4 regions of the Massilia sp. PAMC28688 genome follow, and region 4 is predicted to be linked to each of the others. Evidence: predicted binding sites of a transcription regulator. Region 4 holds the regulator's gene; each other region holds the start of a gene.
The links. The regulator sigma-54, encoded in region 4, starts transcription at its own class of promoters, with help from an activator protein. The targets are predictions, from matches to a motif close to TGGCANGNAANCTGCTTT.
Positions count from the first base shown of each region.

Region 1: KY495_RS19320 (PEP-CTERM sorting domain-containing protein) is a predicted target of sigma-54. The motif match lies at 1,723-1,740, and genes of this name have one in related genera.
Region 2: KY495_RS16720 (PEP-CTERM sorting domain-containing protein) is a predicted target of sigma-54. The motif match lies at 2,570-2,587, and genes of this name have one in related genera.
Region 3: KY495_RS08890 (PEP-CTERM sorting domain-containing protein) is a predicted target of sigma-54. The motif match lies at 3,011-3,028, and genes of this name have one in related genera.

Region 1 covers NZ_CP080378.1:4,330,780-4,336,397, forward strand. The annotation lists gene KY495_RS19305 (MlaD family protein) at 1-628, shown strand, start outside; gene KY495_RS19310 (hypothetical protein) at 625-1,263, shown strand; gene KY495_RS19315 (hypothetical protein) at 1,260-1,592, shown strand; gene KY495_RS19320 (PEP-CTERM sorting domain-containing protein) at 1,851-2,771, shown strand; gene KY495_RS19325 (hypothetical protein) at 2,825-3,868, opposite strand; gene KY495_RS19330 (tetratricopeptide repeat protein) at 4,325-4,990, shown strand; gene KY495_RS19335 (NAD(P)/FAD-dependent oxidoreductase) at 4,971-5,618, opposite strand, start outside.
Region 2 covers NZ_CP080378.1:3,715,118-3,720,735, reverse strand. The annotation lists gene secG (preprotein translocase subunit SecG) at 130-558, opposite strand; gene tpiA (triose-phosphate isomerase) at 617-1,375, opposite strand; gene KY495_RS16725 (NAD(P)H-quinone oxidoreductase) at 1,427-2,416, opposite strand; gene KY495_RS16720 (PEP-CTERM sorting domain-containing protein) at 2,622-3,248, shown strand; gene KY495_RS16715 (amidohydrolase family protein) at 3,355-4,347, opposite strand; gene KY495_RS16710 (tetratricopeptide repeat protein) at 4,344-4,955, opposite strand; gene KY495_RS16705 (GIN domain-containing protein) at 4,990-5,618, opposite strand, start outside.
Region 3 covers NZ_CP080378.1:1,972,706-1,978,323, forward strand. The annotation lists gene KY495_RS08885 (TonB-dependent siderophore receptor) at 1-2,411, opposite strand, end outside; gene KY495_RS08890 (PEP-CTERM sorting domain-containing protein) at 3,073-3,741, shown strand; gene KY495_RS08895 (hypothetical protein) at 3,976-4,290, shown strand; gene KY495_RS08900 (hypothetical protein) at 4,518-5,123, shown strand; gene KY495_RS08905 (DUF808 domain-containing protein) at 5,415-5,618, opposite strand, start outside.
Region 4 covers NZ_CP080378.1:1,359,942-1,365,559, reverse strand. The annotation lists gene lptC (LPS export ABC transporter periplasmic protein LptC) at 1-590, shown strand, start outside; gene lptA (lipopolysaccharide transport periplasmic protein LptA) at 627-1,232, shown strand; gene lptB (LPS export ABC transporter ATP-binding protein) at 1,235-1,990, shown strand; gene KY495_RS06055 (RNA polymerase factor sigma-54) at 1,994-3,466, shown strand; gene hpf (ribosome hibernation-promoting factor, HPF/YfiA family) at 3,558-3,911, shown strand; gene KY495_RS06045 (enoyl-CoA hydratase/isomerase family protein) at 4,081-5,169, shown strand; gene rapZ (RNase adapter RapZ) at 5,209-5,618, opposite strand, start outside.

The sequences.
Region 1 (5,618 bases), 2.5 Mb from region 4:
GAGCGTATTCACGGTCGAGAAAAGCATGGTGGGCGAAACGCGCATCCGTGCCTATTCCGGCATCCTCACCGATCCGCCGCTGGAAGACGGCGCGGTGCGCACCGTGCTGCGCGGCGACACGGCCGCCGAAATTCCCAAGCTGGTGGCGAGCGCGCGCACGCTGCTCGAAAACCTGGACAACATGACGCGCGACGGCTCAGCGATCAACAACACCCTGGCCAATATCGAAGCGGTGACGGGGCGCTTCAGCGGCAAGTACGGCATGCTCGGCGGCGCGCTGGGCAGCGACGACGAGGCGCGCAAGATGCTGCAAACGCTCGACCGGGTGGACGCGCTGCTGATCAAGACGGACCAGCGCGTGTTCGGCAAGGCCGGCGTCATGGATGATACCCAGGCAGCGGTACGCCAGCTCAACGTGGTGCTCAAGGATGCCAGCGCAAGCCTGAAGAAGGTGGACGCCGTGCTGGTGGAGGCGCAGGCGGCTGCCAGCAATGCCAAGGATGCCACCCAGGACCTGGGCGCATTGCGGGCGGAAGTCGATGCCAGCCTGCGCAAGGTCACCCGGCTGATCGAGGAGATCAACCGCAAGTGGCCATTTGCCCGCGAACAGGAGCTCAAGCTGCCATGAAAAACCTCGCTTTGATGATTGCAGCGGTTCTCGCTGCCGGCTGCGGCAGCAAAGCCGTGCAGCCGGACTGGAAGACCAACGCCGGCTCTTCGCTCAAGGCGTACAGCCAGGCCTACCTGAAGGGCGAGAGCACGAGGGCTGATGCCGAATTTGCGCGCGCCCGGAGCGAAATGGCCAGTACCGGCCGCCCGGACCTGGTGGCGCACGCGGAGCTGTACCGCTGCGCCACGCGCACTGCGGCGCTGGAGATGGACGATTGCCCCGGCTTCGCCGCGCTGGTGCAGGACGCCACGGCGGCCGAACGGGCCTACGCGCAATACCTCACCGGCCGCTGGGAGGGACTCGATGCCGCCCTGCTGCCAGAGCAGCACCGCGCGGTGGTGCAGGGCAGGGGGGCGCTGTCGGCGATTGCCGATCCGTTGTCGCAACTGGTGGCAGCCGGGGTGCTAATGAGGGCGGGCCGCGTCACGCCGGCCGATATTGCTGCGGCCACCGCAACCGCATCGGCCCAGGGCTGGCGCCGGCCATTACTGGTGTGGCTGGGCGTGTCGCACCAGCGCGCCATGGCGGCGGGCGACACGGCAGAAGCGGCGCGGCTGCAGCGCCGCATCGATCTGGCGGCAGGGACCAAGTGATCCGGCGCCTGGCACTGGCATGCGCGATTCTTGCGGCGTCTGATGCGCTGGCGGCCCCGAGCCAGTGTTTCGGGCGGGCCGCTGCGGGCCGGCTGGAACACGGCGTGCGCCTGCCCCTGGCCGGGACCAACTACACCTCGTACAGTACCATCGCCGCTGTCCACGCGGGCATCGGCCAGGTGATCCTGGACCCTGCCTTCACGGTGCAGTTGCTGGCAACCCGCCGCGGCCCGTATCTCCAGCGCCACGTCAAATTTATGAAAGGCAAGCCGTGGGTCCGGCATGACGAGCATTACCATGTCGACTTCGCCGTGCCTTGCCGTCCCTGATCCTTGACCTTACGTGCGCGCTTTCATGGCGCGCGGCCGGCAGCGCGGTTGTCGCCAAACTTTACACTCGTGCAGTGCTCGCGCCTGCTATTGACCCGTGGCGCCACGAGGGCTGTGAAAACTCCTGAAGTGGCATGAATATTGCTAATCGCCATCTTTGCGTTCAGGCGCCCGCCTGGCGCATTCAAGCTGTCACAGTCGCGCCGGCGGCAACATCCACCTCCGGCGCACATTGCTGACTAACTGTTCGGAGAAGAGATGAAAAATTATATTTCCGCAATATTTGCCGCTGGATCGCTTATCGTTGCTTCGCAGGCGTGGGCCTCGCCAACCCTGACCACCTTCGGGTCCAGCGCCCAGACCGGCGTATTTGACTGTGCGTGGAACGCTGCCCGCACGGCCTGCAATCTCGTGTCAAACGATGATTACAATGGCACGACCGTGCACCGGCCGACGGGCGTCTTGTCGCAATCGAGCGACGCGCGCGGCAGCGCATGGGCCAGCGCTGAAATCAGCACAACGTCTTATCTGCCTTCATTGCACGCCTACGCCTACAGCAATCCGGCGGCCACCGGCCCGTCGAACACGAACTATGGCGGCAGTTCCTGGGCCGACGCCAATGTATGGGGCGTTCAGGGCTATACCTATACTGGCGACACGCCGTTTCTGCTGACGTTGACAGCGACGCTCGATTCCGTCTTTTCCCGGCCCAACGTGGACCGCCAGGGTAATCATTCGACCTTCCAGGTCAGCATTTTCGACACGAGCGGATATTCTTTCGGATATTCGGACAACGGTCTGGCAGGGGAAGAACTGTGTCCCATCCTGTTCGCCGGACCGGTCCGTGGCCGCTGTCTGAACATGCCGGCAGTCTTCGCCAGGGGTTCAGAGACCTTGTACGACACCGGGATGGTCTCGACGACCGTCAACTATCTGCTGACGCCAGGGCAGAGTTTCTTTGTCGGCGCCTTCCTGGACGCGAGTGTGTGCTGTGGCGCCACCGTCGATTCGAGCCACTCGCTCAATATGCTGTTCAACGATGCGACGCTCCTGCGCAGCTTCGCTGTGCCAGGCGCCGTGGTAGCAGTGCCGGAGCCGGCCAGCTTGCCTGCCGCGCTTCTGGCGCTGGGCATTCTCGCCGGCATGCGGCGCCAGACGTGGAGAAAAGCCGCCGCCTGACCTATAAAAGTCATATCGCGGCCGTGCTGCTCATGCGCTCGGTCGCGCCCGCTTCAGGGCCGGCGTAACTCGAATCGCCACTCGCGCCCGCGTGGCTTGTAAATCCACATGAGTGGGTTGAAGGCGATGAAGTCCTCGTCTTGGTACTGGCGGATGGCGCTCATCGCCGTGCGGGCAGATTCGGCCAGCGCCCGGTAGGACTCCCCGAAAGACGCTTTCGACATATCGATTTCCGTTTCGTTGATCATCATGCCGCCTCCGCGCATGGCTGTGGTGATGGCTTCCACAGTGGCATTCAGCGTTTTCACGGCTTTGATGCGCGCTTGCCGCGATTCTGGCATCGCACTGATGTCGAAGTCATCGAACCGGGTGCCGGGATCGTCGTGGCGCAGGTCCGATGCCGGTCCTTCGACCAGATTCCAGCCGCGCCAGGTGACCCGGTTGAACAGGGTGACAATCGCGTCATTGTCAACACGTACGTCAGTGACAAAGTTAATGGCAAGGTTGGTCGCGCGGGAGCGCTCAATGCCGTACAAGTTCATCATCATCTCGACAATGGGCTTGCGGTCAGACGTCTTTTTCGCAAGCGCTACGGCAAAGTTCCAGAAAACCTTGAGCTGCTCGAACGAGATGTTATGGTGCAGCGCGAAATTGTCGAAGGACTTTGTGGTACGGCCGTCCGTTGCATTGACCGGGTACACGGTTTTCCAGGGCATGGGCTTGCGAGGACGGTAAACATAGACGTTTTTCACGCCCACGGCAGGCGAGGGGCCGTGCGTTGCTTCGTACGAAGCCTTCAACATCTGCTGCTTGCCGCCGTATTTGCCCATCAAATACAGGTATTGGCGCATATTGTCCTTGGCCTGCTCCTGGCCGTCGCCGGGGTCGACGTTAAGCTGCACCATCTCGATCCCGTCCGTCACAGTCGCCATTTTCTGGCCTGGCAGGGTCCTGGCCGCGAGTTGGCCAGTGGCATGATCGACGGCGTAGATCTGGCACAGCATGACCGCATCGCCCGATGTCTTTTTGCCGGCCCAGGAGTCGGGCATGTCGCCGCGCTGATTATCCTTGCTGAAGAACCCCGTGCTTGTCAGCATGTTTCACTCTCCACAAAAAACCCATGGGGAAAACGCAAAGTGCAAGCATTGCACATTGGTCGCTGTGGTTTTCAAAGGGTCTCTCTGGAAGAAACCGGCCGCGCGAGTGGCTCAGTGCAAACCGTTTCTTATTCGCAATGCAAGCTTGACTAAGCCTTAACTCTGATGGGCGTTTGTCGACGTCGGCGCGTGCATGTCGTGACGCGCCTTTGCAGCCTGCCCCGTCAGGAAAATGCCTGGATGTGACGACCGATTTATTCGAAGCGCACGAACGTGCTGCAGGATTAATTTCTTACGGCTATATGAAAACCGTTGCCTTAAAAAAAGTGTTGTGAATGCAGCAGCGAGGGGCTTCACCGATCAATTGTCGCAGTACAATAAATCATAACGTCAAACAATGTACAAGGGACGTTCATGGCTTATCGAAATTTCCGACTGGCTTTACTGGCGAGCGTGATGGCAGCCGCCACCATTTCCGCACAGGCTTCCACGGTAGAGGTACCGCTGGAAAGGACACGCTTACTGGCGCTCCAGGACGATCCGCAGGCGCAATTCGACCTCGCCGTTTATCACGACAAAGGCATTGGCGTTGCACTCAACAAGATGGCAGCGGCCCAGTGGTACCAGAAAGCCGCCAGCCGGGGGCATAGCAAGGCACAGTACAACCTGGCACTGCTGCACATCAATGGCGAAATTGGCCCAGTCGACCATAAATCAGCCTTGTCATTGCTGACCGCGGCCGCTGAGCAGGGACTGGCGGCAGCGCAATATAACCTGGGCGTGATGCTGGCCAACGGCATGGGCACGGCCCGTGACCCCAAGGCTGCCGCTGCGTGGTACGAAAAGGCGGCAGCCGCGGGCAATATGGACGCGGCAGTCAACCTGGCGTCCATGTTGCGCACCGGCCGCGGTGTTGAGAAGGATCTTGCGCGATCGGCAAACCTGTACCGCAAGGCAGCCGAAGGCGGCAACGCCGTGACGATGGAGCGCCTTGGTTATCTCCATGCGACCGGCCAGGGCGTGCCGAAGGACGCGGTGCTGGCCACCAAATGGACGGCAATGGCGGAGCTGGCAGGAGTCAAGCCGCTTGAACGGGACAAAATCATCTCGGCGACGCCCTGAATTGTCGTGGCAGCGCATTGTGGATAGCAGTGGCCGCCACGGCCGCCTGGCCTGCTGCCACGCTAATTTGATTCAATCCCTTGACCACGTCGCCCACGGCGTACAGGCCCGGCACAGTGGTACGCTGGTGCTCGTCGACTTCGAGCTCCATGCAGTTGCCGGTCCTGGCGCCTAGTTCCTGGGCCAGATCCGAGCGCGCCGCTTCGCCCAGCATGGGATAGACCACATCGAAGTGGTGCGCTTCGTCGTCTGCCGTGTGCAGGATGGGCGTCATGTCCTCGCTCATGGTGATTCCCTTGAGCGGCGCAAGCACATATCGCACATTGGCGGCCTCCAGCTTGCGGCGCTGCTCGCCGTCGAGCCGCACTTCGTCCCGTTCAAACAGCGTGACGCTTGATGAAAACGTGCGCATGAACAGGGCGTGGCCCACGGGATTGGTATCGGATGACACGATGGCGATTCGCTTGTCGAGCACGTCAAAGCCGTCGCAGACGGGGCACAGCCTGACGGCGCCGGCCGCGACTGCCTCGCGCCAGTTTTCAATGGGAAGGCCAGCGTCTGCAATGCCCGTGGCAAGCAAAACGGTGCGGGCGCGCAATTGCCCACCGTCGTACTCTGCCACGAACAG
Region 2 (5,618 bases), 2.4 Mb from region 4:
TTGTTACAGTGCTGTATTCAATGCGAACTTGCGATATAACAAGGATAAAACTTAAAAACTTTGATTCTTTTTACCGCTGGCCGCATGCGCGGCGCTACTGCTGTATTGCTTGCCTAAATGCCGGGCAGCTTACTTGGCCGGGGCCGGTGCAACAGCCGGCACGTCGGTGGTGGCCGGGGCAACCGTGGCCGCCGGCGCCGGGGGCACCGCTGCGGCCGGCGCCGGTGCTACGGGAGCGGCCTGGGGAATGGCAGCCGGACCGGTAACCGGTGCTGGCTGGGCCGCGCGCTCCATGATGCCGCCATCCACGCCGGTGTCGCGCTCACTGGCAAAGTTGGCCAGGATCAGGGTCGAGACGAAAAACACGGCTGCCGACGCGCCGGTCAGCTTGGACATGAAGTTCGACGAGCCGCTGGCGCCAAACAGGCTGCCCGAGGCGCCCGAACCGAAGGCAGCGCCCATGTCCGCACCCTTGCCGTGCTGGAGCAACACCAGGATGATGATCGCCAGGGCGGAGATAACCTGCACAAGAACAACCAGATTTTGCAACGAGTTCATTTCAATTCCATTCCAGGGTTAACTGCGTTTCTAATTACTTGTCGAATGACCATTGCGCTTACTGATCCGGCGCGCTGCCGGCCGCGATGATCGCCAGGAAGTCGGACGCCTTGAGCGCCGCGCCGCCGATCAGGCCACCGTCAATGTCGGGCTGCGCCATCAGTTCGGCCGCATTGTCCGGCTTCATGCTGCCGCCGTACAGGATCTGCACGGCCTCGGCCGCTTCCTTGTTCTGACCGGCCAACTGCGCGCGCAGCTGCTGGTGCACTTCCTGCGCCATCGCGGGCGTGGCAGTCTTGCCGGTGCCGATGGCCCACACGGGCTCGTAGGCAATGACGATATCGCTCATGCGCTCGCCAATGGCGTCCAGCACGGCCTGCAGCTGGCCCGCCACCACGGCGCTGGTCTGCCCTGCTTCGCGCTCGGCCAGTGTTTCGCCCACGCAGACGATCGGGGTCAGGCCCGCTTCGAGCGCGGCGACCGTCTTGTTGGCCACCAGTTCGCTGCTTTCGCCATGATAGGCGCGCCGCTCGGAGTGACCCACAATGACGTAACCGCAGCCAACGTCGGCCAGCATCGATGCCGACACTTCGCCGGTATAGGCACCGGCAGCGTGCGCCGACACATCCTGCGCGCCCCAGCCGATTTCGCTGCCCGAAAGCAGCGCCTGGCACTGCGCCAGGTAAGGCGCCGGTGCGCACACGGCGCAGTAAGCACTGTTCTCACCGAGGCCTTCGGCAATGCCAGCGAGCAGGCTTGCATTCGTTGCAAGGCTGCCATTCATTTTCCAGTTACCTACGACGAGTTTGCGGCGCATACCAATCCAAATTTAATTAACCCGCTATTTTAACTCCCGCGCGAGGGCTGGTCAAACAATAGGCAAAACCTGGAGCATGATCTTGCCGATATGGGTCGACGTTTCCATCAGCGCGTGCGCCTGGGCCGCCTGCTCCAGCCCAAAGGTGCGGAAAATGACGGGACGGATCTGGCCGGCTTCGATCAAGGGCCAGACTTTTTCCTGCAGGCGCCAGGCAATGGCTGCCTTGAAGGCGACGGGGCGCGGACGCAGGGTGGAGCCGCTGATCGACAGGCGCCGGCGCAGCACCTGGCCCAGGTCCAGGGTGGCCTTGGCGCCGCCCAACAGGGCAATGAGGGCAATGCGGCCATCGTCGGCCAGGCAATTGATTTCGCGTGCGATGTAGTCGCCGGCCACCATGTCGAGAATGACATCGGCGCCCTTGCCCCCGGTCAGCTCCTTGACCACGGTGACGAAATCTTCCGTGCGGTAGTTGATGCCGCGCTCGGCGCCCAGCGCTTCGCAGGCGCGCGCTTTCTCGTCACTGCCGGCGGTGGCAAATACGCGGTGACCGAGGGCAGCTGCCATCTGGATGGCCGTCACGCCGATGCCGGACGTGCCGCCTTGCACCAGCAGGGTGTCGGCGCCGGACAGGTGGGCGCGGTCGAAGACATTGCTCCAGACCGTAAAGAAGGTTTCCGGCAGCGAGGCCGCTTCCAGGGCGGACAGGCCGGCCGGTACCGGCAAGCATTGCTGCAGGGGCGCCGCGCAATATTCGGCGTAGCCACCGCCCTGCACCAGTGCGCACACCAGGTCACCCTTTTTGAACGGGCTCCTGGACAGGTCGCCGTCGACTATCTCGCCTGCCACCTCCAGGCCCGGCAGGTCCGAGGCGCCGGCCGGCACCGGGTAGTGCCCCAGGCGCTGCAGCACATCCGGACGGTTGACGCCGGCCGCATGCACCCTGATCAGGACTTCGCCGCTTGCCAGCTGCGGGAGGGGACGCTCACACAGCTGCAAGACTTCCGGACCGCCTGATTGCTTGATTTCAATCGCACGCATGGTTGCTCACGTCAAAACCATGATTGTACGGCGATGGCGCGGCGCGCGTGTTTTCCGCGCGCGTCAAGCTGGATGTCGGGAAACCTTACATTCTATATAGGCAATTGTTATTATGAATTTTCAAGTAATTGATTTTTAAAAAGTTTTTCTTTGTGGCATGCTAATTGCTATCCCGTATGTACACCATAACAATCAAGGGGTTTCCATGAAAAAGTACATTATTGCAGCGGCCCTGTGCGCAAGCGCAGCCGCATCCTCGCACGCAGCACCCGTCACCGCTTTTGAAGTCAGCAACGTCAATGCCTACACCAATGGCAGCTGGGCCTTCGGCGAGCGCTTCACCGTGGGCGCGGAAGACATCAGCGTGCTGTCCCTGGGCGCCTACGATGCAGGCGGTGATGGTTTTGTGACCGCCGGTGGCATCCAGGTTGGCCTGTATCTCGAAGGCAGCAACACCCTGCTGGCATCGACCAGCGTCCAGAGCGGCGACACCCTGAACGGCTTCTATCGCTACGCCTCGGTGGCACCAGTGACCCTGTCGGCCAATACCAGCTACCGCCTGGTGGCAGTGAGCGGCTCGGACGCCTACACCTACACGTCCCCGGTCACCAGCGCCCCTGGCCTGACCTGGCAAGGCTACACCTACTGCTCGAGCACCAGCCTGACCGGCTCGTGCAGCGCATGGACCGGCACCGATACCACCTGGATGGGCAACTTCCAGTATGAAATCGCCGGCCAGATCGGTGAAGTACCGGAACCTGCAAGCCTGGGCCTGCTGGCCGTTGGCGGCCTTGGCCTGGCCATGGCACGCCGCCGCAAGCGCGCCGCCTGATAGTTCTGGCAGCATGCACAAAGCCGCTCATTGAGCGGCTTTTTTTTGGTGCCTGCCGGTCGCCTTCCTTTGCCCCAAGGTGGCGGCGGAACCCGGCATTGCCGCCTCAATCCTGGCGCAGGTAGGGCGCGACGTTGGTGGCAATGGTGCGCAGCTCGGCTGGCGTCAGCGGCAGCTTGCTGAACGCTTCCCACGACTGGCGCGGGCGCAGGTTGGTGCCCACGGCCGCGTCGGTGCCGTACAGGATGCGCCCCACCCCGGCACGGCGGATGCGTTCGACCAGCTTGGCCGCATGGGCCGGCGCAATCTCGGCGTCAGCCACCGACGCCACATCGAACCACAGATTGCGGGTGCGCGGATCGCGCGCCGCGGCAGCATCGGCCATGACGGCCATGGCCGCGTCCGATGGCGGGTCATCGTAGCCGGGGCCGGTGCCTGCCATGTGGGCCAGCTGCACCGGCACGTCCGGCACCAGCGGCATGAGCTGCTCCAAAAACACCCTGGCCTGGTCCGCGCCGTACGGCCGCTTGAGTGAAATCGACGCGCGCATGTGGACAATCAAACCCATGCCGTGCCCGTTGGCGGCGCTGAAGAACTGCTTGAGCTTGGCCATGTGTTCCGGCTTGTCCACTTCCACGTCCGAATTGCCAAAGTGGAGCTTGATGGCGCGGCCAAAGCGCGCCTCGCCGGCGCAGCGCGCCAATTCGGCCAGGGCGTAGTCCTTGAGCGGATTAACGCCGCACATGGCCTTCAGGCGCCCGGGGAACTTCTCGGTTTCTGACAGCGTCCAATCGTTCTCGGCCTTGACCTTGTCGTACTCGTTCTCGATCTTGCGCTTGGGGCTGCCATACATGTAAGCCACCGACAGCACGGCTGCGCGCCGCGTCCCGGCCTGGTCGAGCAAGCCCACAATATCGGCCGCACCCAGATAACTGGGACTGCCCGGCGGCAGGCCCACCACGGCCACAATTGCCGGGCTAAACAGGTGCTGGTGATGGTCGGCCAGCGGCGCCGGCGCGTTCGCCGCCTGCGCCAGGACCGGCGCCATGCTCGCTGCCAGCGCCGCCAGGATGGTCCACTGTGTCAAACAACGCCTCATGCATTTTCTCCGGTACGTGATCGGGTGGGTAAGGGGGTGCCGGGGCGCCACGCTCGCGACATGCCGAGCGCCTCTTCGATTTGTTCGGGAGTCATGCGCTTGGCGATCTCGGCGCGCTGCTCGAGCGCACTGGTGTTGCCGCCGGCGGCGGCCAGGCTCCACAGCATGTAGGCGAGCACTTTGTCCTGGGGCAGCCCGGCCGCGTGATAGCGGTACATCAGGGCCAGTGCGTGCTGGGCCCCGGCATGGCCTTTTTCGGCGGCGCGCCGAAACCAGGCCACGGCCTGGCGCTGATCGGCCGCGACCGCATTGCCCGTGTAATACATGGCGCCCACCACATACTGGGCGTCGGCCTTGCCCTGCTCGGCCGCCTTGCGGTGCCAGTGCAGGGCCTGGCGGTAGTCGCGCGCCACGCCGCGCCCCATGTAGTACATCAGGCCCAGCAGATGCTGGGCGTCGGCGTGGCCGGATTTGGCCAGCGGGGTGATTTCCTTGAGCGCGCGCGCGTACTGCCTGGCGTTGTACGCCTGGGCGCCTTCCTTGAAGCCTGCCCATGCGTTGCCGGCAAGGCAGATTGCGATGGTGACCGCAACAAATAGTGTTTTCATGTCTCGGTGTCGGGGCCAGGGTGCCAGGGTCGCCTTACTTCCAGTTGACCGAGCCAAGGCCATTGACGTTGACGCTGCGGGCCACCGGCTTGCCATGGACCGTGACCGATCCCATGCCGGACAGATCGAGCCGGACGTGCTGGCGCGCCCATACCGTGGCATTGCCCAGGCCCGACAGGTCGAGCTGGGCACTGTCGACCGGGAAGTGCCTGGCGTCCAGGTTGCCAAGTCCGCTCAGGCTGGCCCTGAGCCACTTGCCGCTGCCGCGCAGGCGAAGCACGCCGGCGCCGCGCAGGTTCAGGTCGATGCCTTCGGCCATGGTGCCGTGGATCTCCATGCTGCCCACCCCGCCCAGCACGGCGTTGACCAGGCGATAGGCGCAGTGGACCTGCATGGCCCCCGCACCATCGAGCTTGAGGTCCAGTTCGTCGCCGGAAAAGCCATGGATCTCGGCCGTGCCGACGCTGTCGGAGGCCACTTCGCGCAACTGTGGCAGGGTCAGCTCGGCGCGCAGCAACTGGCGCCGCGACAAGCGCATCACGCTGCCCTCGGTGGCGATGGTGATGGTGTCGCCCTCGACCTGGGTGCTGGACCTGGCCATCAGTGCCTGGTCGCCCGAGATGACCAGCGTGGCTGCCGGCCCCTGGCGCAGCTTGAGGTCGA
Region 3 (5,618 bases), 610 kb from region 4:
GTGCCATTGATCGATACCGGTACCGATTCCGGATACTCGTCGCTGATGTTTTCCACGCCGAACGCCAGGTTGATGCGGCGGCTGAGCGCGTAACGCGACTCAATGTCCACAATCGTCTTGGGCGAAATGAGCACGTCCGGCGCCGATCCCGTGCCCGGGGAGAGCACTTCGCCATAGCGGGTGGCGCGCAGCGTGATGCCGGCGTCGCCCAGCTTCCAGTTGACGCTGGCATTGATCTTGTTGCGCGGCTGGCCGCGCTCGATCGTCAGGCGGTTGACGCGCGCAAACAGGGGCGGCGCGGGCTCAAATTGCTGCAGCACTGCCAGCTCCGGCACCTTGGTCACTTCCGTCTTGCTGAAGTTGCCTGCCAGCGTGAAATCAAACTTGCCTGCCGCCCCAGCATTCATGGGCCATGCCAGCACCACATCCACGCCTTCGTTGGTGGTATCGACACCGTTGATAAAGAAGCGCCCGCCGCCGCCGGCGTAGCCATTGGCCCGCAGAAAGGCTTGCACCGCCGGCTGGTTGAGGTTTTCGGACAGCACAATGCGGTCTTCCACATCAATCCGGTAGGCATCGACCGTCAGGTTCACGCTGCCAAAGCGCATGACCGCGCCCAGGGACAGGTTGACGGACTTTTCCGCCTCCAGCGGCTTGGCGCCCAGGAATGCGGCCACAGGATCGGTCGGGCGGAACGTGGTGATTTCAAACGGCACGCCGTTCAGGAAATTGGTGGAGGTGGTGGTGAAATATTGCTGCTGGGGCGAAGGCGCGCGAAAGCCGTTTTGCAGCGATCCGCGCAGGGCGAACGACTTGTTGAAGTCGTAGCGGCTGGCCAGCTTGCCGGCCAGGCTGTTGCCGTAGTCGGAATAATGCTCGGCGCGGATCGCGGCCGAGGCCAGCAGCTTGTCGGTGATGTTCGCTTCCACGTCCACGAACGCGCCCACGGCCGTGCGGGCGGCATCGATGGCATCCTTTTGCTGAAAGCCCGGAAACACCTGGGCGCCCGGCGCGGCGATGCCGCCGTTAGGCAGCGGGAAGTTTCCCTGGCGGTAGGAGTCCGGCTCGCCCGCATACAGCTTGTAGCCTTCGCGCCGGCCTTCCATGCCCACCGCCACGTTCAGGGGCGAGGCCAGGCCGGCCACGGCATAGGTGCGCACGCCGGTCAGGTTCAATACCAGCTGATTGTACGAATAGCCGCCGGCATCGAATTCGGTCTTGCTGGTGGGCCCGAGCGAGCGGTTGAGCGAATTTTCGATGGTGTACATCATCTTGTTGTTGCCAAAGCCGAGCGACATGTCCATGTCCCACTGCTCCAGCGTCCAGTTCACCCCGCCGGTGGCGCTGAAGTCGTCCACCACCGGCGCGATGATGGGCAAAAAGCCGTCCGGGTAGATCGAGGGAATGTTGCGCGCGTCGGCCGGGCCGCGGAACTGGCCGGCGGACTTTGCATCGCGCCGCTGGTAGCTCGACCAGCCATAGATCTTGGCGCCGTTGGCCAGGGTATTGCCGGCGTTGACGAACAGCGTGGCCTGTTTGAGTTCCGGTTCGCCATACCAGGCATTGAAGCGGTTGATGGTGGTTTCGCGCGGATCGAAACCGCCGCCGGGCGGCACCGGGTACTGGCGCCGCACATCGTAGCCGCTGCGTTCGGTGTGACGCTGGTCCTTGATTTCTGCTGCCAGCGTGATGTGGCCGGTCTCACCCCATGGCAAGCCTTTCCAGATGCTGGCCGTGCCGATCTGGCCGTCGGTGCGCTTGCGCGAATTCTGTACACCATAAGGGGCGCCGGCCGGCGGGGTGCCAACGATGAAGTCGTATTCGGTCACGCGGCCGCCGTAGCTGATGGTCGCTTCCCCGCCTTCGCGGTTGGTGCGCAGGCGCAGATTGACCACGCCCGAGATGGCATCGGAACCGTACTGGGCGGCGGCGCCGTCGCGCAGCACTTCGATGGTCTTGATGATGGCGGTCGGGATCGTGTTCAGGTCCACCGAGGCCGAGCCACGCCCGATGGTGCCGTTGGTGTTGACCAGGGACGACGTATGGCGGCGCTTGGAATTGACCAGCACCAGCGTCTGGTCCGGACCCATGCCGCGCAGGGTGGCGGGGCGGATGGTGTCGGTGCCATCGGCCAGGCCCGGGCGGGGGAAATTGAGCGAAGGCAGGGCGATCGACAGCGCCTGCGACAGTTCAGTGGTGCCGGCGTTCTTGATGGAATCGGCAGAAATGATGTCGACCGGCGAGGCGGTATCGAGCGCGGTGCGGTTGGCAACCCGGGTGCCGGTGACTACCACCGTGGCCGCTTCCGCCACGGATGCGGGCTGGACCTGCGCCTGGGCCGGCGCGTTGCTGAAGAGGGCGATGACAGCCACGGCAATGAGGGTTTGTTTGGGCGTGAAGGCGTCGTGCATGGAACTCCCGATGAAAGATTGCTAAAACGTTAAAGCAATACTGGGACGTCGCCAGCGCAATGTCAATTGTGGACACAAAGCTGTCTGCGGGATAACAACAGTCGAGGGGTATTTGTCAGGAAGAGGTAAGGCGGCGTGGAGCAGCGAGCTCTGGGTGGATGCGTCTTCCAGTAGATCACCGCGTGCAGGCGAGCAGGAGGTGTCAAGTCAATTCGCAAGAAATGCTGATGTTGCTTACTCCCCTCGTGGATCTAGCCAAAGCAAAAGGAGCATGATGCGCATGCACGAACGATCGACGAGCCCGTGGATGGCTGTGAAATTCCACGCAGAGCACTTGAGAGGGCAGGAATCACAGCCCAGTACGGGCGGACGTCACGCGTACTCGCAAAAACATTCTCTACGAATGAAACTTGGATGTTATGTGCTGTTTCGTCCCCTTACTGAAGCACGGGCGGTCTTTGAAACCGCGAACCGTTATCTCGCTAATCGTAATAGTTTCGCTATCTCGTCATTCAATAGTGTCGGGATATTTTACAGTTCGAGGCACAAATCTGGCAATTTTCGACGCAACTCAGTGTTTTCAAGCCAATAAGTAGATGTGGCTCGTTATTTGCTTGCCAGCAATGTAGCAGTCCCCGTCACCCCCTAAACCTAATTCATCATGAAAAAAATTATCGCTCTTGCCGCGTTTGCGGTATTTTCTAGCAACGCTATTGCCGGCTATACCCAATACGGATTTGGCGGCCCATTATCCGGTTATTTTATTCAGAGAGATGATGACCAGTCAATCTCCTACTTCTATGTCAATTTGCCAATCGAGGACTATCCGCGGGACACACCTTTCACAATGGTTCTTCAGCCCATCGGTGGCGAAGGTTCTACTCGCCTTACAGACGCTAGTACTTACTTCCGAAGGAACGGCCCCACGAATTTTTCAATTTTCAGTGACTTTGGAGGAGACCAATTTACTACTTTCGCTGTTTCGTTTTCGCGCGGCAAACAAGGGAATTTTTCCTACACAGCGAATTACCATAGCACTATTTACGGCTGCTATAGTGAGTGTGTTTTTAGCAGTTTCGCTGGTTCGCACGTTGGCACGGCTAGCAAAGGAACAGTTAACGCAGATCTTGCAGCCTATTTGGATCAAAGTGGCGGATATTACGATGGCGTAACTCGGATTACTCCTTCATTCCTTCCCACGAATAACGTCCCAGAGCCGGGCAGTCTCGCTTTATTAGGGTTGAGTGTAGCGGCCTTACTCGTTATGCGCCAGAAGCAACTACCGATAGGCAAAAGCCAGCGGCGAAGCAAGAACGAAACGCCCACTTGAATGACATAGCCGCGATCAAAAATCGCCAGTGGCTGCACTCAAGAAAATCGACTTGAAGCTGGAATCAACTGACAAAACGCATACCTCGGTGAACGGTCCGGATGCCCTTCCAGGATGAAGCGCCGCGAAAAACATTGTTAAAAAACTCACCCGGCGGTACGATGATTCGTTTTTTGAGGAAGTCGGAGGGAGGCCCCTCAAACGGCTTCGTATGCTAGCGTAACAGGACGTCCAATGGAATTTAATCGTATAGTCTCGTGGCTGTGTATGTTCCTCGCGGTTGCGCTATTAATAGTCTCGTCCGGCGGCAGTTCCGCGAGCGCCTGCCGCAACGCAGGTTGTGTTGGTGCCGGTCTGGGCGAAGCCATTGTGCTTATTGCAGCTGAAATCCTGCTTGTTCTGGTTGCAACTGTGTTCGCAACGCGGGCGTTTAACCGTATCGATGGAACTCCCTCCACCTTGCGAATCATCGAACTATGGATTTTCAGGTTGCCAATGATCGGTGCGATGCTCATGCTGTTGAGTATAGTGTTTACGATTGCGTCGTGAAACCACTAGTCTGTTCGCCGGAGCGCCCCTAAGGGCACTCAATCCGGTTAGCGATGCGAGCCAAGGGCAGGCAAGCGCGGCGTTGTCACGTTGCCGGCGAGGGCTCTACTTGCTGTGCGGAACGCGCCTCTAATTGTTACCAGAGCAAAGGTTGCCTCATGCTGTGCCAGAACAGCATCGCTGTGCGCCAACGCCGAGTTGCGATAGCTCGCTTCCCTGGCCAGCGCATGCTAATTATTCAATGGTTGCTGAAAAAAAAGGACGGTCTGTGGATGAACTTTTTTGTTTCGCTGCTGGCAGTCTTACTTACTTCTTCCGCGTTTGCTGCAGAACCAGCCCAAACACGGCTTATCGGTTTCTACACAAATATGGTAACCGAAGGTAAAGACGACCCGCATTTTCTTGCGGGCTACAATATTAGCCTGTACAGCAAGGGGGAACGGACGCTGGTGCACATTGGCGTGGCTAATGGAAGTACAGAACCGGTCTCGGCCGCGGTCAAGAGCGTTGCCTACGATCCCGTTACGCGTCGGCTCAAGTTTTGCGCGGTATATTCGACGGGGCTGGAACACGGCCCAGGACAAGGCGCTCCGCGCGAAGCCTTGCGCACCCTCACTTTCAGCGGTATTGTTCACCCAAACTCGATTAAGGGAACGATGGCGATCAGGGATGTTTGCTGCGCCGGGTGCCGCACCTCGTACAGTCGGGCCAAGCTAAAGCGCATCAAACATGCCGGGCGGACTGGAGAGCTAATAGAGTATCCGTTGAAGGATGGCGGGCAGAGTGGCGCCCTCCGCGGGTCCTCTTGCAAGATCGAAAGTAGCACTCTATGACTGTAACGTTCCGAGACTGACGGGCACCACCTCCAGCTACCATTTCATTGTCGGCTATTTGCCGAACTCGGCCGTTCGACTACCGAATAGCAGATTCTCGAATTGGAACACCTGGCAAGCGTCACGACAAAATTTCGCACCGTTAAAAAAATTGAGTGCAGTGAGGTGATGCGCACGCCCGGAACCGAAGACGCTCTGACTAGGACGGCTCAGGCGGGACGGCGGTGACGCCAGGCTCGCGAAGTTGAGGTGGGAACATTCCATATGTTCCCACCTCACCTCGTCACCAAACTACCCGTGCACCGCAGCCTTGCCCTTGAACAGCCGCGTCACGCCCGTCACCACCAGTAGCACCAGTCCACCTGCGATCAGGCCGGCAACGGCATCAATCAGCGTCGGCGTAATGGCCTTGAGGATGCCGCCAATGCCCGGCACGCTGGCCGCTGCAGCCGTCGCGCCCTCGACAAAGTGATGCAGCTGGGGAATGCCATGCAC
Region 4 (5,618 bases):
ATAAACACAAGCGCACAGCCCACCGCTGGCCGCTGCTGGCGATGATCACGGCCGGGGTGTTCCTGGCCGCCGGTTCGTTCTGGCTGGTGCAGGTCATGAACCGGCCGGATGTGAGCTTCAACCCCGATGCGGGCGACGAGCCGGATTACATCATCGAAAAATTCAGCTTCGTGCGCATGACTCCTGACGGCAAGCCGCGCTACCTGTTCCATGGCGAGCGCCTCACGCACCGGCCGCACAGCGACGTGTCCATCGTCGAGCGGCCGATCCTGAAGAACCTGACCCCGGGCGCGCCGCCCATGACGGCCAGGGCCAACAGCGCGCGCATCCGGCACCAGGACAACGAGGTGGACCTGCTGGGAAATGTCGATATCAGCCGTCCGGCATCGGCCACCACGCGCGCAATGCAGATGCAGACCGAGGCGCTGACAGTGCTGCCGGACGAAGACCGCATGAAAACGGACCAGCAGGTCAAGATGACAATGGGCAGCGCCACCATTACCGGCATGGGAATGCAGGCCAACGACGCCACGCGCCAGATCACGATGGGCCGCGGCAGGATGGTGTATCCGCCACCGGCGGCGCGCTAGCATCGGGCAAGACCAAACAAACAGACTGACAAGAACATGAAAAAAATTATCGCAATCGCCGTCATGGGGCTGGCCATGCTGTCCGCCTCGGCCGAAAAGGCAGACGCGGGCAAGACCGCCGTGATCGACTACACCGACCTGGTGGTCGATGAAGTCAACCAGACCACCATCCTGACCGGGAACGTCATTGTGACCAAGGGCACGCTGGTGCTGCGCGCCGAACGGGTGGTCATCAAGCGCACGGCCGACGACTACATGCAGATCACCATGACCAGCAACGGTGGCAAGCCTGCGACCTTCCGCCAGAAGCGCGACGGTGGCCCCAATCTGTGGGTGGAAGGGGAGGCGGCGCGCATCGAGTACGACGAGCGCAGCGCCCTGGTCAAGCTGTTTTCCGGCGCCCGCATTCGCCAGCTGGAAGGCACGCGCCTGACTGACGAAATCCAGAGCGAATACATTTCCTACGACAGTCTGCGCGAGGTATTCACGGCCCGCAATGATGCCAGCGGCGCCAGCAAGCCTGGCGGCGGCCGCGGACAATTGATCATCGCCCCGCGCCGGCCGCGCGCCGCAACGGAGACGCCTGCGCAGGCTCCGGCTCCGGCTCCGGCTCCGGCTCCGTCACAGTCGCCGGGGACCTGAGCATGGAACCGAAACGCTGCGGCAGCACGCTGATCGTTCGCGGGCTGCAGAAAAGTTATGGCAAAAAGCTGGTGGTGCGCGACGTCTCGCTGCAGGTGGAGTGCGGCGAGGTCGTGGGCCTGCTGGGCCCCAACGGCGCCGGCAAGACCACCTCGTTCTACATGATCGTGGGCCTGGTGCCGTCGGACGCGGGCAGTATCGATATCAGCGGGGTCGATATTTCGACCATGCCGATTCATCGCCGCGCCACGCTCGGCCTGTCCTATCTGCCGCAGGAGGCTTCGGTGTTCCGGCGCCTGACAGTGGAAGAAAACATCCGCGCCGTGCTCGAACTGCAAAAGGTGGATGGCAAATCGCTCTCCAAGACCGAGATCAACGAGCGCCTCGACAACCTGCTGGCCGACCTGCAGATTGAAAAGCTGCGCGAGAGCCAGGCCATGTCGCTCTCCGGCGGCGAGCGGCGGCGCGTGGAAATCGCGCGCGCGCTGGCGACCAACCCGCGCTTTGTCCTGCTCGACGAGCCGTTTGCCGGCGTCGACCCGATTGCCGTCATCGAGATCCAGCGCATCGTGCGCTTCCTGAAAGAGCGCGGCATCGGCGTCTTGATCACCGACCACAATGTGCGCGAGACGCTTGGCATCTGCGACCGCGCCTACATCATCAACCAGGGTGCGGTGCTGGCGTCGGGACGGCCAGACGACATCATCGCGGACGAATCGGTACGGCGCGTCTACCTTGGTGAACACTTCCGCATGTAAGCGATGAAACAGTCACTTCAACTACGCACCTCGCAGCACCTGGCGCTCACGCCGCAGCTGCAGCAGTCGATCCGGCTGCTGCAGCTGTCCACGCTGGAGCTGCACCAGGAACTGGAGCAGCTGCTGACCGACAATCCGCTGCTCGAACGCCTGGACGATCCGCTTGACCACTCGGTACGCCTGCTGGCCGACGGCGCCATCGGCAGCAATGCCACGCCGGGCGAAGCGGCGCCGGAGCCGGGCGCCCAGGATGCACCGGCGCCGGCCGAAGCGGAGGGTGGCGATGCGCCGGACAGCGAAGCGCCGCAGGGACCGGAAGGCGACGCCGACTGGGGCGAACAGACCCGTGCCAAGGGCTCGGACGATGAAGACTCGCGCCCGCAGCTGGAAGCGTCGTCGACCACGCTGCGCGAGCACCTGATGGAGCAGATGCGGGTAACGGTGAGCGAAGGGCGCGACCGCGCACTGGTGGAGCTGATCATCGATGCGCTCGACGACAATGGCTACCTGACCGAAACGCTGGAAGAGATCCACGAACGCCTGCCGGCCGAACTGGAGATCGACTTCGACGAAATGAAGACCGCGCTGGCGCTGCTGCAAAGCTTTGACCCGGTGGGCGTGGGGGCGCGTTCGGCCTCGGAGTGCCTGTGCCTGCAGATCAAGGCCATGCCGGGCGTACCGCTGGTCACGCGGCGCATGGCCCTGGCCATCGTCGACAAGCACCTGGCCTGGTTCGCGCAGCGCGAATTCAACAAGCTGAAAAAGGCCCTCGACTGCGATGACGAAGACCTGCGCGAGGCGCAGGCCGTGATCCGCCAGTGCAATCCGCATCCGGGCGCCGTGTTCGCGTCGGACGTGTCGGACTTCGTGGTGCCGGACGTGATCGTGCGCAAGGCCAAGGGCGGCTGGTCGGTATCGCTCAACAATGAAGTCATGCCGCGCCTGCGGGTGAACAATATGTATGCCAGCCTGCTCAAGCAGGGCAAGGGCGAAGGACAGATGAGCGCGCAGCTGCAGGAAGCGAAGTGGCTGATCAAAAACATGCGCCAGCGTTTCGACACCATCCTGCGTGTTTCGGAGGCAATTGTTGAGCGCCAGCGCAATTTCTTTTCGCACGGGGCGGTTGCCATGCGCCCACTTGTGCTGCGCGAAATTGCTGATACACTTGGTCTGCACGAGAGCACCATCTCTCGTGTCACCACGCAGAAATACATGCTGACCCCGCACGGCATGTTTGAGTTGAAGTACTTTTTCGGCAGCCACGTCGCCACCGAAGCGGGGGGAGAAGCATCCTCGACGGCGATTCGCGCGCTGATTGTGCAATTGACAGGAGCAGAAGACCCTAAAAATCCATTATCCGACAGTAAGATTGCGGACATGCTGGGGGAACAGGGTATGGTCATTGCGCGCCGGACCGTTGCCAAATACCGGGAAGCGCTCAAAATCCCGCCCGTCAGTCTCCGAAAGTGTCTGTAGATTGCAGTATTGCCTGGCAATGCCAGGTGGTAAGCCTTGTTCCTCTGCGCACGCGCATGAACTGAAAGTGACACCATCTTTAGGAGTGTGTATGAATCTCACAATTAGCGGACATCATCTCGAAGTGACACCAGCCATCCGTGAATACGTACAAGCCAAGCTCGAGCGCGTAAAGCGCCATTTCGACCAGGTGATCGATATCGCCGTGATTCTCACCGTCGACAATCTCACTGAAAAAGAAAAGCGCCAGAAGGCCGAAATCAATCTGCGCCTGTCCGGCAAAACTGTCTATGTGGAAAGCCTCTCCCACGACCTGTACGCGGCCATCGACTGCCTGGTCGACAAGCTCGACCGCCAGGTCATGAAGTACAAGGGCAAGGTCCAGGACCACAATCACCAGGCCATCAAGCACATGCCTGAAGAGCAGAGCCCGGAAGCGGTGTAACTGCACCGGGTTCCACAGCCAAAGGCGTCCGCGAGGGCGCCTTTTTGCTGTTCGCGGTCAGCATCCGGCGCCCTGGTCAGGTGCGGGCCCGGGCGGCTTGCCGGAAGCAATTGGTGGCGCTCCAGTGCGGCGGTAAAATAGCGCTCTTTTCTCTTTCCTACTGCCTGCCATGAGCACATACGTCCTGCATCGCGTTGCCGACCGAACCGGCATCATCACCCTCGACCGCCCGAAGGCCCTCAATTCGCTGTCGCTGCAGATGGTGCGCGACCTGACCGCCATCCTGGAGGCGTGGCGTGACGACGCCGGGATCGATGCGGTGGTCATCGGCAGCAGCAGTCCCAAGGCGCTGTGCGCCGGCGGCGACATCCGCTTTTTCCATGAGTGCGGTCATGCCACGCCCATGGGAGGCAGCGCGCTGCTGGAAGACTTTTTCACCGAGGAATACGCACTCAACCACCTGATCCACTTGTATCCCAAGCCTTACGTGGCCTTGATGGATGGCGTGGTCATGGGGGGCGGCATGGGCATTGCGCAGGGCGGCCCGGATTGCCGCATCCGCATCGTGACTGAAAAAACCAAGATGGCCATGCCGGAAGTGAACATCGGCCTGTTTCCCGATGTGGGGGGCAGCTACTTCCTGTCCCGTGCGCCGGGGCAGCTGGGCAACTACCTGGGGCTGACGGGGCTGACCATCGGTGCGGCCGATGCGCTGTACGTGGGACTGGCCGACCTGTTCGTGCCGCACGAGCAGATGGCAGCGCTTGGCGCGCTCATCGACGCCACGCCAGGGGCGCAGCTGCGCGAGGCGATCAGCAATTTTGCGGCGCCGTTTGCTGGACAGTCTGGCAGCAGTGAACTGGCAGCAGCGCGCGCTGACATCGACCGCCATTTCGGCGCCCCGTCGGTCGCCGCCATCATGCTGTCGCTCGAAGGCGACGACAGTGCCTTCGCGCAAAAGGCGCTGGCCGCCATGCGCCAGCGTTCACCGCTGATGATGTGCGTAACGCGCGAACTGCTGGTACGCGGTGCCGGCCTCGATGTGGCGGGCTGCCTGCGCATGGAACGCACCATGGTGCGGCACAACTTTGAACACGGCGAAGTGCTGGAAGGCGTGCGCGCGCTGGTGATTGACAAGGACAATGCGCCGAAGTGGAATCCGCCGACTTTGGAGCAGGTGAGCGAGGACATGGTGGCGCGCTTTTTCATGCCGGTGTGGCCGGACAGCGCGCATCCGCTGCGGCACTTGCAAGGCTGATCTTCAAGGGGGCGGCCCCTGCGGACTGTGGCGGGCGGACTAGCTCTGTTCGCGATGACGCAGTACCACGCGCTCGGTCGGGCTGAAGTAGGCGGCCAGCCTTTCGGCCATGTACACCGAGCGATGCTGCCCGCCGGTACACCCTACCGCCACCGTCAGATAGCTGCGGTTGTCGGTCTTAAATGACGGCAGCCACTTGGCGATAAAGGCGCGGATATCTTCCAGCAATTCGGCGGCGCTGGGCTGCGCGTCGAGGAAGGCAATCACCGGCGCGTCCATGCCGGTCAGCGGCCGCAGCGTGAGGTCGTAGTAGGGATTGGGCAGCGCACGCACGTCAAACACGAAGTCCGCGTCCAGCGGCACGCCCAGCTTGAATGCAAACGACTCGAAGAACAGCGTGATGGGCGCGCGCTCAATGGCCACCAGCTCCTTGATCCAGGCGCGCAGTT